Cellulophaga sp. L1A9: one gene and its partner. The protein of the gene in region 2 interacts with the protein of the main gene of each other region in a pairwise test. Links are inferred from orthologs where the notes say so. Each region holds a gene or a part of one and is shown on either strand. Other genes may lie near its edges. The genes, in order: GQR94_RS08800 and GQR94_RS14135.

Evidence for each region.
Region 1: the proteins of GQR94_RS14135 (region 2) and GQR94_RS08800 interact in binary tests that used the Escherichia coli proteins (3 or more experiments, as listed by UniProt). The link is inferred for Cellulophaga sp. L1A9 from one-to-one orthologs.

The regions. Positions count from the first base shown.
Region 1 is NZ_CP047027.1:2,043,339-2,051,120, reverse strand. Bases 2,593-5,412 are described here. They hold GQR94_RS08800 (aminopeptidase P family protein), read right to left. Parts: upstream 4,741-5,412; coding sequence 3,445-4,740; downstream 2,593-3,444. Other genes in these bases: GQR94_RS08795 (glycosyl hydrolase), read left to right, coding at 4,969-5,412; GQR94_RS08805 (amidohydrolase family protein), read right to left, coding at 2,620-3,435. Outside these bases: GQR94_RS08820 (YfcC family protein), read right to left, coding at 1-1,175; GQR94_RS08815 (MarC family protein), read right to left, coding at 1,188-1,802; GQR94_RS08810 (fasciclin domain-containing protein), read left to right, coding at 1,980-2,576; more of GQR94_RS08795, read left to right, coding at 5,413-7,782.
Region 2 is NZ_CP047027.1:3,222,627-3,230,455, forward strand. What follows is about bases 3,218-6,084. They hold GQR94_RS14135 (aminoacyl-histidine dipeptidase), read left to right. Parts: upstream 3,218-3,855; coding sequence 3,856-5,313; downstream 5,314-6,084. Other genes in these bases: GQR94_RS14130 (DUF3810 domain-containing protein), read right to left, coding at 3,218-3,777; GQR94_RS14140 (M48 family metallopeptidase), read left to right, coding at 5,374-6,084. In the rest of the region: GQR94_RS14125 (amidohydrolase family protein), read right to left, coding at 1-2,566; more of GQR94_RS14130, read right to left, coding at 2,710-3,217; more of GQR94_RS14140, read left to right, coding at 6,085-6,141; GQR94_RS14145 (glycoside hydrolase family 5 protein), read right to left, coding at 6,222-7,316; GQR94_RS14150 (peptidylprolyl isomerase), read right to left, coding at 7,414-7,829. UniProt on the Escherichia coli protein: Dipeptidase with broad substrate specificity. Requires dipeptide substrates with an unblocked N-terminus and the amino group in the alpha or beta position.

The DNA of each region.
Region 1 (7,782 bases), 1.2 Mb from region 2 along the record:
TTATTCATTCCCTCAGTAGCGGTACTAGCATAATACAATACGGTATCACTGATTAATCCATCGTTCATAAGAGTAGTAACCCCACGTGCAATCCCGATGATGAAGGCAACACTCAATAACTCTCCTGCTCCTTTTGCAAAAGCCTCTACAAATTGATGCTCTTTAATTCTCCCAATGATTCCAATAAGTATTGCCGCTACTAAAAACGTACTGGTCATTTCTATAAACCACCAATCTAAAAAAGACACCCCGATAATCATGACCACAAAGGATAATGAAAAAACGATTAATATAAATTTTAATCGTGGCGAGAGCACTAACAATTTTTCTGTTTTCAGGCCAAAAGCCGCATTCATTTCTTCCTTCTGGTCATAAATCAAGGACTTGGTAGGGTCCTTTTTTACCTTTTTAGCATATTGAAGAATATAGACAATGCAGACAATTAGACAGAGTAACAACATTACGGAACGTCCCATCATCCCTGTTGTCCAACTTATTCCCGCAGCATCAGAGGCAATAATTGTAGCAAAAGGATTGGTGATACTAAACAAACAACCAACAGCTGAACCAATAAAAATTGAAGCCAGTCCCACTAATGCATCATATTTTGCTGCTAAAAAAACAGGAATTAAAATAGGGTAGAAAGCCATGGTTTCTTCAGACAAACCAAAAGTTGTTCCCCCAATAGCCACCAAAGTGGTCACCACAATAATCAGAATATATTCGCGACCGTTTAGTGTTTTTGCCAAACTGGCTATTCCTGCATCGAAAGCACCGGTATGATTCATAATCCCAATTAACCCTCCAATGATTAAAACAAGAAATATAATATCTGAAGCCTCTATAATCCCCTTTATTGGTGCTTGTACAAATTCTGAAAATCCCTGTGGGTTTGCCGTTAACTGCGTGTAAGTATTCGGGATGTTAATAGGTTTATAAATGGCCCCACTGGTAAATTTCTCTAATGGAATTTGAATATTTAGTTGCGCTAAACGCTCTTGGGTAGCAGGGATAGTTTCTGTTTCTGTGGTACTACTTATTTCAAATGTGTTATTGGCTGCATTATATTTTAATGAGTCATATTTCCCTGCTGGTATAAACCAAGTTAAAATAGCCACCAATAAAGCGATAACAATTAAGATGGTTTGCGCTGTCGGAAATTTAAATTTTTTCATCTTGCTCACAAATTAATGTAGTATAGTAAAGAACTCTTTTAAACCTGTTAAAATACTTTGGATAGCGTAAGATGCCAAGATCAGCCCCATTACTTTACTAATCACTGTAATCCCATATTCGCCAACTTTTTCCTGAACTACATTAGCAGCCAATAGCAGTAAACATGTCAAGGCTACCACAATTAACACTAAAATTGTAGTTATGGCTTGTTGCTCTACCGAGTAAATATTATTGTTTGTCATTAACACTACCGCCATAATTGCTCCCGGCGATGCAATGGAAGGAATCGCAATCGGAAAAATGGAAACATGCTTATAATCTTTAATCTGATTTTTTTCATTTTCGGGTTTTCCATCACCAAAGATCATTGTTAAAGCAAATAGAAAAAGAATAACACCCCCAGAAATTTGAAATGCATCTAAAGAAACTTCCATTCCTTCTAAAATTAATTGACCAATCCCGATAAAAAAAAGTAAGATTACAAAAGCTATTAATGATGCTCTTACCGCTATTTTTCTTTTATGTTTTTTATCAAAATTTTTGGTTGCTTCTAAATAAACAGGCACTGAGCCCAAAGGGTCAATAACTGCAATTAGAAAAAATATCGTTGTAATTATTTCTTTCATATGTTCGTTTACAATAGAATAAAATCGGATTTCTGGGCGAAAATATCTATTTTAGATAAGGCGTCAAAGTAAAAGTGCGCCCCGTATTTAGTTAAACTCTTCATAAAGGTAATTTAAAAGCAAACCTTAAAGAGGAAAACTCCGTAGATATGACATAATCAAACAAAGTAGTTCTTCATGATAACCAATGCATTTTTAAAATCTATATCCTTATCAGTCTTTATCCTAGCTGCAAATTTCTCTTTTGGGCAAGATATGTCAACGAAAAAGGATAAGGAAATAGAAGAAGAAACAAAAAATATTGAAAACCTAGAGACACATCCCTATAAAGATATTGTTTCCAATACACAAAATTCTAAAGATCATACTCTTTTATCGGCCGCTATAATTGCTGCAGATCTTAAACAAACATTACAAGGCGAAGGACCTTATACCGTCTTTGCTCCAACCGATACTGCTTTTGAAAAATTATCAAAAGGCACTCTAAACGGATTATTAGAGAATGAAAATAAAGAAAAACTGCAATCCATATTAACATACCATGTTTTGGTTGGAAAATATACCTCAGAAGATTTAATCAAAGCGGTAAAAAAAGGAAAAGGAAAAACAGAATTTAAAACGTTGAATGGCAAAATTTTAAAAGCGATGTTTGACGGTAAAAACCTAAAGCTTATAGATGAAACAGGCCACATGGCCACTGTAACTATTATTGATGCTAAGCAGTCTAATGGCTTTATACATGTTATTGATACGGTATTGTCTCCTGGACTATAAATTTTACACTTTTATAAAAAAACGACCCGCTATGGGTCGTTTTTTATTTTTTCAACTTAGAAATATCAATCTTATACAATTCTGCAGCGTTCTGCCAAAGAATTAATTCTTTCTTATCTTCAGGAATATTCAAGTGCTTCATGAATTTTAAATATGATTTCATATTAGAGATGGGCCAATCTGTACCATAAAGTAAATACTTTGGATTCCCTGCATACGTAATCATTTCTTCGATACCTTTCTTCATGTATTTCTCAAATTTGGTAGAAAAATCACCCAATACCAATCCAGAAATATCTGCATACACATTCTTATTCTTATAGACTACTTCCATACAATCTTTAATCCACGGATTTCCTACATGGCAAATAACAATCTTCAAGTCTGGATAATCTACAGCCAAATCATCAATATGAATAGGATGAGAATATTTAATTCTACCCGTTGGCGCATAGGTATCTCCTGAATGAAACATTACTGGAACATCATACTCTAATGCCATTTCATACACCACTTTTAACCGAATATCGTTCGGATAAAAAGGCTCATATCCAGGATAAAATTTCAAGGCCTTTATCAGTCCTTGCTCCAAATAATCGCCTATTTCTCTTAAGTCTCTATACGTATAATTAAGGTAGCTTATACCTGCTACAACCCCCAAATTATCTCTCCCACTTATGGCCTCAACGACTTGCTTTGTACTTGGCCTGTGTTCATTTACCTTATAGGAGGTTAGAACCAAAGAATAATCTACGTTATTCTCAATCATGGTCTGTGTAAGCTTATCTAAACACTCTTCAAGAGAAACTACACGATCTTCATGGTAGTTATTTATATGCGTATGAACATCTATAATCATTGGAAAACATTAGTTTTTATTCATTAAATTTTCAATCTCGTCTGCTTCGATAGGAATGTTTTGCATCAAATTAAAGGGAGCTCCTTTTTCTTGAATTACGACATCATCTTCTAAACGAATTCCCATATTTTCATTTGGAATATAAATTCCTGGCTCCACCGTAAATACCATATTTGCTTTCATTGGTGTTTTTAACGCACCGTAATCATGGGTATTTAATCCTATATGGTGACTCGTACCATGCATGAAGTATTTTTTATAAGCTGGCCATTCTGGATTTTCATTTTTCACATCTGCCTTATCGAGTAATTTAAGTCCGATTAATTCCGAAGTCATTATTTTACCCACTTCTTTATGATATTCTGACCAGATAGTTCCTGGAACCAACATATTAGTTGCTTCATTTTTAACACGTAGGACAGCATCGTACACTTCTCTTTGTCTTGGCGTAAATTTTCCACTAACAGGAATGGTTCTAGTCAAATCACTTGAGTAGTTGGCATATTCCGCTGCGACATCCATCAAAATTAAATCGCCCGCTTTACATTGCTGGTTGTTCTCTATATAATGAAGTACATTGGCATTATTTCCTGATGCTATAATTGGGGTATACGCAAAACCTTTAGATCTATTGCGAATAAATTCATACAAGAGTTCTGCTTCAATTTCATACTCCCATACATCTGGCTTAACAAAACCAAGCAATCTTCTAAATCCTTTTTCTGTGATATTACAAGCCGTTTGCATTAACGCCAATTCTTCCGGTTCTTTTACGCCTCTAATTTCCTGTAAAATAGGATTGCTTTTTGCATATTGATGTGCAGGGAATTGTAATTTACATTTCTGAATAAAACGGTCTTCTCTGGTTTGCGTTTCTACCGCTTGGCGGTAATGCTCATTAGTATTAAAATAGATTGTACTTGCTTCCGTCATCAAATCGAAGAAAATCTTTTCAAAATCGGACAACCAGTATACTGTTTCTATCCCAGAAACCAAAGTTGCCTTTTCTTTCGTCAGTTTCTCTCCTTCCCAAACCGCAATATGCTCATTTGTTTCACGAACAAAAAGTACTTCGCGGTGTTTCTTATTTAAGGCATCAGGAAATAAAACTAAAATAGTTTCTTCTTGATCTGCTCCCGAAAGGTAAAATATATCTCGGTGTTGCTCAAAAGGCATTGTGGCATCTGCACTTATAGGATACACATCGTTAGAGTTAAAAACAGCTATACTTTTAGGAAGCATAGCTGCCATAAATTTCTTTCTGTTTTTTATAAAAAGTGAATTTTTTATTAAATCGTATTTCATTTGTAAAAGATATTTTTTTATTAAAATCAGCTATACATTGCCGCGACATATAAATCGTAAGAATTGCGAATTAAAACGCCTATAACTTTTAATCACTTCAAAAGTAAGAATTAATACACACAAGCCCCTGTTAATAGAAAGGTAATATTTTCTCATTTAAAGTCAAGTCCTTGTAATCTTTACGCTAGATTTCTTAACTTTCCGATGACTAATTACAACCAACACATTATGAACAAATTTTTAGGCTTACCCCTATTCCTTTCTGCTACGTTTATTTTTGCACAAAACGCTCCTTCAAGCTCAGAAGATATTGCAAATGCATTGCGCCAAAAAGAACAATTAACAAATAGTTCCATTGTAAAAAACATACCTTTTACCAATGTAGGCCCTACTGTAATGAGTGGGCGCGTCGTAGATGTTGATGTGAACCCCAAAAACCCTACAGAATTTTACGTAGGTTATGCCTCTGGAGGCGTTTGGCACACGAAGAACAATGGCACCACCTTTATTCCTATTTTAGACAATGCTCCCACTCAAAATGTAGGTGATATTGCTGTAGACTGGAATAATGGTATTATCTGGGTAGGTACTGGAGAAAATAACGCTTCCAGATCTTCTTATGCCGGAATTGGTATCTTAAAATCTACAGATCAAGGAAAAACATGGGAAAATGCTGGCTTATTAGATTCTCAACATATCGGAAGAATACTTATAAACCCTAACAATGCAGACGATGTAATTGTTGGCGCTACCGGTCATTTGTATTCTGACAATGAAGAACGTGGAATTTACAAAACAACAGATGGCGGTAAATCCTGGAAAAAAACCCTATTTGTTAATACTACGACAGGTGTTATAGATGTTGCTTTTGCTCCTAATAATTTTAACATCATGTACGCGGCCACATGGGAAAAAGGTAGAAAGGCATGGGATTTCATAGGGAATGGCAATGGTTCAGGAATTTACAAAAGTACCGACGCAGGTACTACTTGGACAAAAGTAACTACACCTACAAGCGGCTTTCCTACTGGCGAAGGTGTCGGCAGAATTGGTCTAGCTGTTTTTGATGAAAATACCGTTTATGCTGTTCATGACAACCAATCTAGAAGAGAAAAATTAGCATCATTAAAAAAATCTGAGGGATTAACGAAAGAAGATTTTAAGTCGATGACCGCCGACGATCTTTTAAAAATAGAAGACAAAAAACTAAACGAGTACCTGAAAACTAATGGTTTTCAAGAAAAATACCGAGCAGATAATGTAAAACAATTGGTGCGTAGCGGAAGTGTAAAACCAATAGATTTAGCGAAATATTTAGAAGACGCCAACTCCATGCTTTTTGATACCCCAGTAATTGGCGCAGAAGTCTACAGAAGTAATGATGGAGGAATTACATGGGAAAAACAAAACGAAAATTACATAGATGATTTGTTTTACAGCTATGGATATTACTTTGCTCAAATAAATGTAGACCCTAGCAATGTTGATAAAATCTATCTTGCTGGAGTACCTATCATCAGGTCCGATGATGGCGGAAAAACCTATATTTCTATTAATGGTGATAATGTTCATGCGGATCATCATGCATTATGGGTAAACCCTAAAATGTCTGGTCATTTAATAAATGGAAATGATGGTGGCGTAAATATCTCCTACGATGATGGCGCCAATTGGATTAAAAGCAACACTCCTGCCGTGGGCCAATTCTATGCTATTAATGTCGATAACGAAAAACCCTATAATATCTATGGCGGTCTTCAAGACAATGGCGTCTGGAAAGGTCCGAATACAGCAGAAGAAAGCACAGCTTGGCATCAAACTGGAGATTATCCTTGGAAATCTATTTTGGGTGGAGACGGTATGCAAGTTCAAATAGATAACCGGAATGCGAATATTATATATACTGGTTTTCAGTTTGGAAACTACTTTCGTTTAGATTTAGAAAACAAAAAACGAGATTATATTCAGCCTAAACACGAATTGGGAGAAACACCTTACCGTTTTAATTGGCAAACTCCTATTCTACTATCTTCTCACAATCAAGACATACTTTACTTAGGAGGCAATAAATTACATAGGTCCCTAAACCAAGGAACAGATTGGGAAACCATATCTACAGATTTAACCAACGGAGGCAAAGAAGGCAATGTAGCTTTTGGAACTTTAACTACCCTATCAGAATCTCCATTTAAATTCGGCTTAATCTATACGGGTAGTGACGATGGTTTGGTATATATGACACAAAATGGTGGCGGTAGCTGGGATAACATCGCTAACTCATTACCAAAAAACCTTTGGGTGACACGAGTCCTCGCTTCCAAACATAAAAAAGAACGCATTTACGCCACTTTAAATGGATACCGAAGTGATGATTTTGAGGCTTATATTTACGTAAGTGACGATTTTGGAAAAACATGGCAAGACATTGCCAATAATATCCCTTCTTCTCCTGTAAATGTTATTATAGAAGACCCTGAAAACGAAAATTTATTATTTGTTGGAACAGACAATGGCTTATATATATCCTTAAACAGAGGTGAATCTTGGGAAGTTTTTCAAAACGACATCCCCAATGTTGCGATTCACGATTTAGTCATTCAACCCGAAGCAAAACATTTAATCGTAGGTACTCACGGGCGTAGTATTTATAAGGCCGATATTAGTAATTTACAGAAAATGACTTCTGAGATACTCCTTAAAGAGATACATGTTTTTCAGCCAGAAAATATTAAGTATTCTACTAGATGGGGATCTTCTTGGAGTACTTGGGGCGAACCACAAACACCAGGTTTAGATCTTAGTTTTTTCACAAATACTCCAGAAACCTTAGAAGCGAGCATACTTGCAAGCAATGGTGTAGAAGTAAGCAACACTTCAATACAAACAGATAAAGGGTTTAATCTATTGTCTTACGATTTAGCGTTTTCTAAATCTGGAAAATCAGCATATCTAAAGAAGGTGAAAACCGAATTAAAAGAAGCCAATAATGGTAAAACATATTTGCCAAAAGGAAAATACACTGTTAAGTTAACGGGGAAAGGG
Region 2 (7,829 bases):
CACGGTCATCACTATTAATAGCAACTGTAATACCTTGACTGTGCATAATAGCTGCATTGTAAGGTATTGCATCGTTAACCTCGTATTTGTATGCCCACCAATCGCTAAATGTAGAAGCACCAACACCATGTTCTTTCATCTTATCCGCAACTTTATAGCCTTCTAAAATATGAGTAAAGGTGTTGATTCTAAAGTTGAATTTATCGGCAACTTTCATTAGCATATTAATCTCACTTTGTACATAAGAGTGGCAGCTAATAAAACGTTCGCCATTTAAAATCTCTGCAATAACTTCCATCTCTTCATCGTAACGATACGGTTTTCCACTTTTCTTAAGTGCATCGTATTCTTTTCCTCGTTGGAAATAATTGATATATACTTGCTCAACACCCATTCTTGTTTGAGGAAAACGACTAAAACTACCCCAGTTAGATTGTTTTACATTTTCACCCAAAGCAAATTTTATGAATTTAGGACTGTTGTCATAGATCATGTTTTTTGCAGATTCTCCCCATTTTAATTTAATGATTGCAGAACGGCCACCGATTGGGTTAGCAGATCCATGAAGGAGTTGACCAGAGGTAACACCACCCGCCAAGTTGCGGTAAATGTTCATGTCTTCAATATTCACCACATCTTCCATGGTAACTTCAGCAGAGGAGTTTTGCCCTGCTTCGTTTACATCTAAAAGCGCTATATGGGTATGTTCATCTATGATTCCAGCGGTTAAATGCTTACCAGTAGCATCAATAACTTTTGCACTGCCTGCATTTAAATTAGTACCAATTTTGGTTATTTTTCCGTTTTTAATAAGAACATCAGTATTTTTTAAAACTCCTGCATCTTCACTCGTCCAAACGGTAGCGTTTTTAAATAAAAGCGTTTCTTGTTGTGGTATAGAAGTATAACCGTATCCAATGTTAGGGTAGGTTATAGGCATAATTTTAGGAGTCTTTTTCTCCTTTTCATCTTTATCTTTGTCTTCAAAGCTTTTTGTTTTATTCGCTTTAAAAGTAGTTTCTTTTCCATTTGGCAAAATGAGTCGCCCTGATAATTCATCAGTTGTAGTCACTAAACCAGTCATCCGGTATATTTTTTCACCTTTATCCGTAGAAAAAGATAAATCCAACCAGTCGTTCGCAAAACTAATTTTAGACTTTAGTTTTACAGTGTCTTGCTTGATTTCAACTTTAGGTTTGCTAGCTTCTCCACTAATTGAAATTGCAAAAGCAGTACCGTCAGTATTTAAACTATAATCACCTCTAATATCTTTTAGGTTGATGTCATTTACAATAGTCTTACTGCCTTGGACCCAGTTTTCATATAATGTGGTTCCTTTTTCAAAAATATCACCAGAGGTAATTAGGAAGTTGGCATAACTACCTGATTGTAGTGAACCTATTTTTGAGCTTTTGCCTAATATTGAAGCAGGAACAGTGGTTAACGCTTCTAAAGCTTTCGTTTTTGAAAGTCCGTAAGTAATAGCTTTCATTAGATTTTCTTTAAACTTTGCAGATGATTTAGAATCATGCATTGTAAAGGAAAAAGAAATACCATTATCGGCCATCATTTTAGGATTTAATGGCGCTTGGTTCCAGTAACGCATATCCTCTAAAGAAACATATCCTGCTTGGTAAGGGTTAGATACGTCATAAGCATCAGGAAAATTTAAAGGCAAAATATATTTGGCACCAGTTGCTTTTATGTCGGCAATACTTTCGTATTCATCACCACCCGCAACAATTGCATATTGTATTCCATTTGCATCACCAATTTTATCAGCTAATAAATCATTGCCTTTATCTTTAGCTTCAAAAATTTGGACTAAATTTTTATTGGCAATCAGCGCTTCTAAAGACCGGTCTTTAGTATCAGATTTTCCTTGAGCATACCAATTCATATCACTATACATCTGACGCAGTAGGGCAGTAGTTCCCATCAATGAAGTTGGGTACGATTGATTTTTAATTACACTACGTTCAAAAGAGAAATACTGAGCAGATTTATCATCGAGTACACGGTTAGCATCGGTACCCTCTGTATTTAACGCAATTAAAACCCCTGTGCCTCTAGCAATACCATCTTGAAGATGTGAGTTTACAACACCAAAGCCCGCTTTTAATAATTCTTTAGCTTTTTTAGAATCATATTTAAATGTGCTGATGCCGTTATTTTCGGGCATAATATGGTCATTCCAATAAAAACCTTCTCTTGAAGGTTCATATTCTGCGGTTCTACGACCTCTTGCAGGTCGTTTGGGTTTTTCAATACCAAAATCAGAGTAGATATCAATAAAAGAAGGGTAAATAGATTTTCCGCTTAAATCAATAGTCACCGTGTTTTTTGGTAGGCTTACCGTTTTACCAGCTTGCACTACTTTACCATTTTGGATTAAAAGTGTTCCGTTCTCAATGATTTGAGTTGGCGTCACATAAATTTTAGCATTGGTAAAAGCAGTGAAGTTGTTGTTTTTAGATTTAACGCCATCATTTTTGGGAAAATAATCTTGCGCAAATAGATAACTGCTGCACCATAGGAAGGTGAGCACGAGTAATCGCATTTTCATATATGTAGTTTTAGTTAATTAGTCTGTCTTAAAAATAAGTTAAATTGGTAGTATATGGAAAGTATTACTTTGATTTTAACAGATTATTGGCAAGCTTATATTGACTTATAAAAAAAACTACTTTTAAATTGAAGATAGGTATTTTAGAGCGGGTATTTTTGATGATAACTTACTAGCAAAAAAACAACTTTGCTGTAGCTCTTAATGCCATCTTCTTGCTTATTTACTTTTAGAAAGGAATTAAAAACTGCTTTAAATAGGGGTTCTGTTACGTTTTCATACTGCAACCAAAAGGTGTTTAATTCCTGATAATTTTGTAATACACCAGCGTTTACTTTAGCTATTAATCTTTTAAAAAGTGCATTATCATTCTCTTTAATATTGCTTAAACAGTAACTCAATGCATACGCATATGCCGAATATTTAAATTGTATATCGTCATTATTTAAGGTGACTAAATAGCCGATTAAATTGGTTTCATTTTCTGCGGAATACCCCAGTTGATGTCCTATTTCATGACCTGTAATAACAGGAAAACGAAATGCAGGGATCAGCCCATTTACTTGTGCTTCATTCGTGAACGGATTTAAATATCCGCCATACCCCATGTAACTTAAGGGATAGCTGAACAAAGATTCTTTTATGCTTTTTTGATGATACCCTAAAAAAGGATGAATTTTTTCTAAGCTTTTGTATCCTTCAATAGTTTTCTTAAAAATTTCTTTATTGGAATAGGGAATTTTCACCATTTTAGTGGAATCGCCCACAAGGGTCATTTGTGTTTGGTTTGTTTTTAGGATTAAAGTTTCAACAAAAGAAATGAGCTCTTTTTTTGATGTCTTTTCTTCCAACGCTAATTTCTTTGAAATAGGTTCCCGATGGTAGTTGAGGCCCCATGATATATTAAAAGTAAAATAGGCGACCGCGAGAACCACAGTTACATTTCTTAAGAAAAGTAGTTTATGAGCTCCTATGTGTTTTCGTTTTACAATAAGATACCTAAGTGCATATAGAATGAGCAAGGCATATAATACATCACCCACGGAAAAAGGAACCCATCCTAAAAGAAAACGAAAAAATTTTGAGGAATATAAATAGATGCCTGTGCTGAAATATTTTTCAATAAGCTCAGGATAGTTGCTTAGCCATTGAACCAGAAGAAACTGAAGTGGTAAGCTTAATGCAATTGCATTTTTAAATTTATTATTCATGCATCAAATTAAAAATTTCTAGTCTCAAAAATACGGTATTCTTTAAGTATCCGTATTTTTGAAGAAGATAAAAAAAATATGAGTAAAGAGATAAGACAACTAGAGCCTAAAGCTGTTTGGAATAAATTTGCAGATTTAAATGCGGTACCACGACCTTCTAAAAAAGAAGAGCGGGTTATTGAGTTTATGTTAGATTTCGGGAAAAGTTTAGGGTTTGAAACTTTTAAGGATGACGTAGGGAATGTGATTGTTAGAAAGCCAGCAACTAAGGGTTTTGAAAAGCGTAAGATGGTAACGCTTCAATCTCATTTAGATATGGTCCACCAAAAAAATAATGATACTGTTTTTGACTTTGATACGCAAGGTATAGAAATGTTTATAGCAGAGGATTGGGTAAAAGCAAAAGGGACTACCCTTGGTGCAGATAATGGTATGGGAGTAGCTACAATAATGGCACTATTAGAGAGTACAAACATTCCGCACCCCGCTTTAGAAGCATTGTTTACTATTGATGAAGAAACGGGGATGACCGGTGCTATGGGTTTAAAAGGAGGTGTGCTAAAAGGAGCTATCTTACTTAATTTAGACACGGAAGAAGATGATGAAATAGACATAGGTTGTGCAGGCGGTATTGATGTGACTGCGAAACGTAGCTATAAAGAGCGCTCTACACCAATGGGAGCTGTTTCTTTTGAGGTAAAAGTTCAAGGGCTTACTGGTGGGCATAGTGGAATGGATATCCATAAAGGTTTGGGCAATGCCAATAAATTAATGAACCGAATCTTGTATTTAGGTTCAGAAAAATATAAGCTTAGAATATCAGAAATTAATGGCGGAAGTCTCCGGAATGCTATACCAAGAGAAAGCGTTGCCATTGTTTGTTTAAAAAAATCTAATGTTCAAGATTTTAAAAAAGACTTTGAGATTTGGGCGAATGCAATTAAGGCTGAAAAATTAGGTACAGAGCCTAATATGGTGATTAGCTTATCTGAGGCTAAAAAACCAAAATCGGTTATGCGTTTTAAAACACAATCAGATCTTTTAAAAGCAATATACACTGCACATAATGGTGTATATGCTATGAGTGCCGCTATTGATGATTTAGTAGAAACCTCTAATAATGTGGCGCGCGTAAAAGTAGAAGGTGGGAATATACATATTGGTTGTTTAACACGTTCTTCTGTAGATTCTTCAAAAATGGATTTAGCATATGCTTTAAAATCTGCTTTTGAATTGGCGGACTGTAAAGTAACTTTAAGTGGAGATTATCCAGGGTGGAACCCTAATCCAGATTCTGCTATTTTAGAGGTGTTAAAAGTACAATATAAAACTGTTTTTAAAGAAGAGCCAAAGGTAGTGGCTTGTCATGCAGGTTTAGAATGTGGAATTCTAGGACAGAATTATCCAGACCTTGATATGATTAGTTACGGACCAACAATTAAAGGGGCGCATTCTCCAGATGAACGTGTTAGTATTTCATCTGTACAGAAGTTTTGGAAGTTTACTTTAGATATTCTTGAAAATATTCCGGAGTAAATAAACCATATTTGCACTTTTAAAATTAAATTTGAAACTTAAATAATTAAACCATACATAATGAAAACAAGTATTTTAATGGCTGTTTTTGCTTTAGGAACAATTAGTTTGCAAGCACAATTCGGTAAAGCTTTAAAAAAAGGGAATATTGATGCGGGGAAAAAAATGGTCGCTGCAGCATCTTTAACAGATGAAGATATGGCAAAATTGTCATTAGAATCTGTTGTTTGGATGGATGAAAATAACCCTGTAGGCGAAGCTGGTGATCCATATGCAGATCGTTTGGCAAACTTAGTAAAAGGTTTTGAAAGTGAAGACGGTTTAGATTTGAACTATAAAGTGTATTTAGTTACCGATATTAATGCATTTGCTACTCCGGATGGTAGTGTACGTGTCATGGCTGGATTAATGGATTTAATGTCGGATGATGAAATCTTAAGTGTTATTGGTCATGAAATAGGACATGTTAAATTAGGACACTCAAAAGAGCGTTATAAATCTGCATACAAAATTTCTGCAGCTAAAGATTTGGCGGTTGCCAATACAAATTCTGGTAAAGTATTAGCAGACGGTGAAATTGGTGGTTTTGTAGAAAATGTATTAAATGCACAATTTTCTCAGACGAATGAATCTGAATCTGATAAATACGGATTTGAGTTTTTAGTACGTCATGATTTAAATTACCACGCTATGGAAGGTGCTTTTCAGAAATTAGCATCCTTAAGTGATAATGGAGGTAAAGGATCTTTAACTTCTTCTCACCCAGGTTCTGCAAAACGTTCTGAAAGAGCTAAGGAATGGGCTGAAAAACAAGATGCTAAGAATTAAAGAATAGATTTATACTATAGAAAAGCTCCTTACAAACTTAATTTGTAAGGAGCTTTTTTTTATGTGTTCCTAGCTGTGGGCTAGTAGGTAGGATTTTTGGCTAACATTTCTGCACGAACTAATTTCCCTGAAACGGTAAGCTCGCTTTCTGCCCAATTTCCTGTGCCACTGGCACCAGGTGTTAAAGCTGCGGCACTCTCATCTTTATCGGCTATAGACCAATTACACCAAGAAATTTTGTTGTCGTTTAAATAACTCCACCAAGTGTTGGCAGAAGCTTCATCAATATACCCGTTACCAGAAGCTTCTGTAACACCGTATTCTGTAACAAAAATGGCTAGGTTATTATTTAAAGCAATTTGCGCAATATCTCTTAGTTCTTGTTTATGGCTCGATGCGTAGTAATGCAATGTATAGGCAACATTATCATCATCAATTTCATTACCTACCACCTCGTCTACACGTTGAGACCAAGTTCTTGTGCCACAAATTACAATATTATTAGCATCGTATTTTCTAATCTCTGCAATTACACTCTCATGATAGGGTTTTAAAACACCAGCCCAAGAAACATCTAAAGGCTCGTTATAGGTTTCATAAATAATATTGGGTTGGTCGCCATATTTTTGAGCTACTTCAGCGAAAAATGCTTTGGCTTCCGTAAGATAGTTTTCGGCATGGTGGCTATGCCAATCTACAATCACATAAATACCAGCTTCAATAGCAGCATCAATCACAGTAAATACTTTTGCCTTTTCGGTTTCAGGATTACTGATGTATCCATCTGCATCTTCAATACCCATAGAAGCTCTAATTACTGTGGCATTCCAATCTGTATGCAACCAGTTTACAGTTTCTGTGGTATAATACTGTCCCATCCATTGGCTCCAAAATAAAGACATGCCTCGGAGTTGAATAGGATTATTATTTTTATCCACAATTTTAGTTCCAGAAACACTTAATTGTCCGTAGGCTTCCACAACGTTTGTAGCGGTTTCACTGTTGGTATTATCTTCGGGTTCAGTCTCTGGTTCTGCTTCTGGCTCTACTTCCGGTTCTGGAGTAGCTGTTTCTTCTGTATCTACAGGGTCATTAATTTCTGGTTCTGCATCAGAACTACAGGAGACTAAAAAAAATAGGCTTAAAAGTACTGTTTTGAAAAGGGGAATTCTCATAATCATTATTTATATAGGTTAAGGTCTAAAGGTATAGTAAATAAAAACACCTGCATAAAGCAGGTGTTTTTATTTTCAGGTAAAAGGCTAATTTTAATTATTCGCCAATACTTACCATTTCTAAATCGAAAACTAAATCGGTGCTTGCTGGTATTGGACCACGACCAGATTCGCCATACGCTAAATGCGAAGGAATAAAAACACGTATTTTCTGACCTACTTTCATAGTCATTACAGCTTCTTTGAAACCTGCAATCATTGGTGCATCCATACTCACTAACATTGGCATTGGTTCGTAGCCACCTTGATCTCTTCTGTTAAAGTTAAACTGACCGTTTAAAGTAGATATTTCTTCCATATTACTGTCAAACAAACGGCCATCTTCAAAATATCCCGCATAATATAGATTAGCAGTCTGGCCTACCTTAGGTTTCTCGCCTGTTCCTTCTGTTAGTGTAAATATTTTTAAACCAGATGCAAGTGTCTTTGCTGTTTTTTTCTGATTTTCTAAGG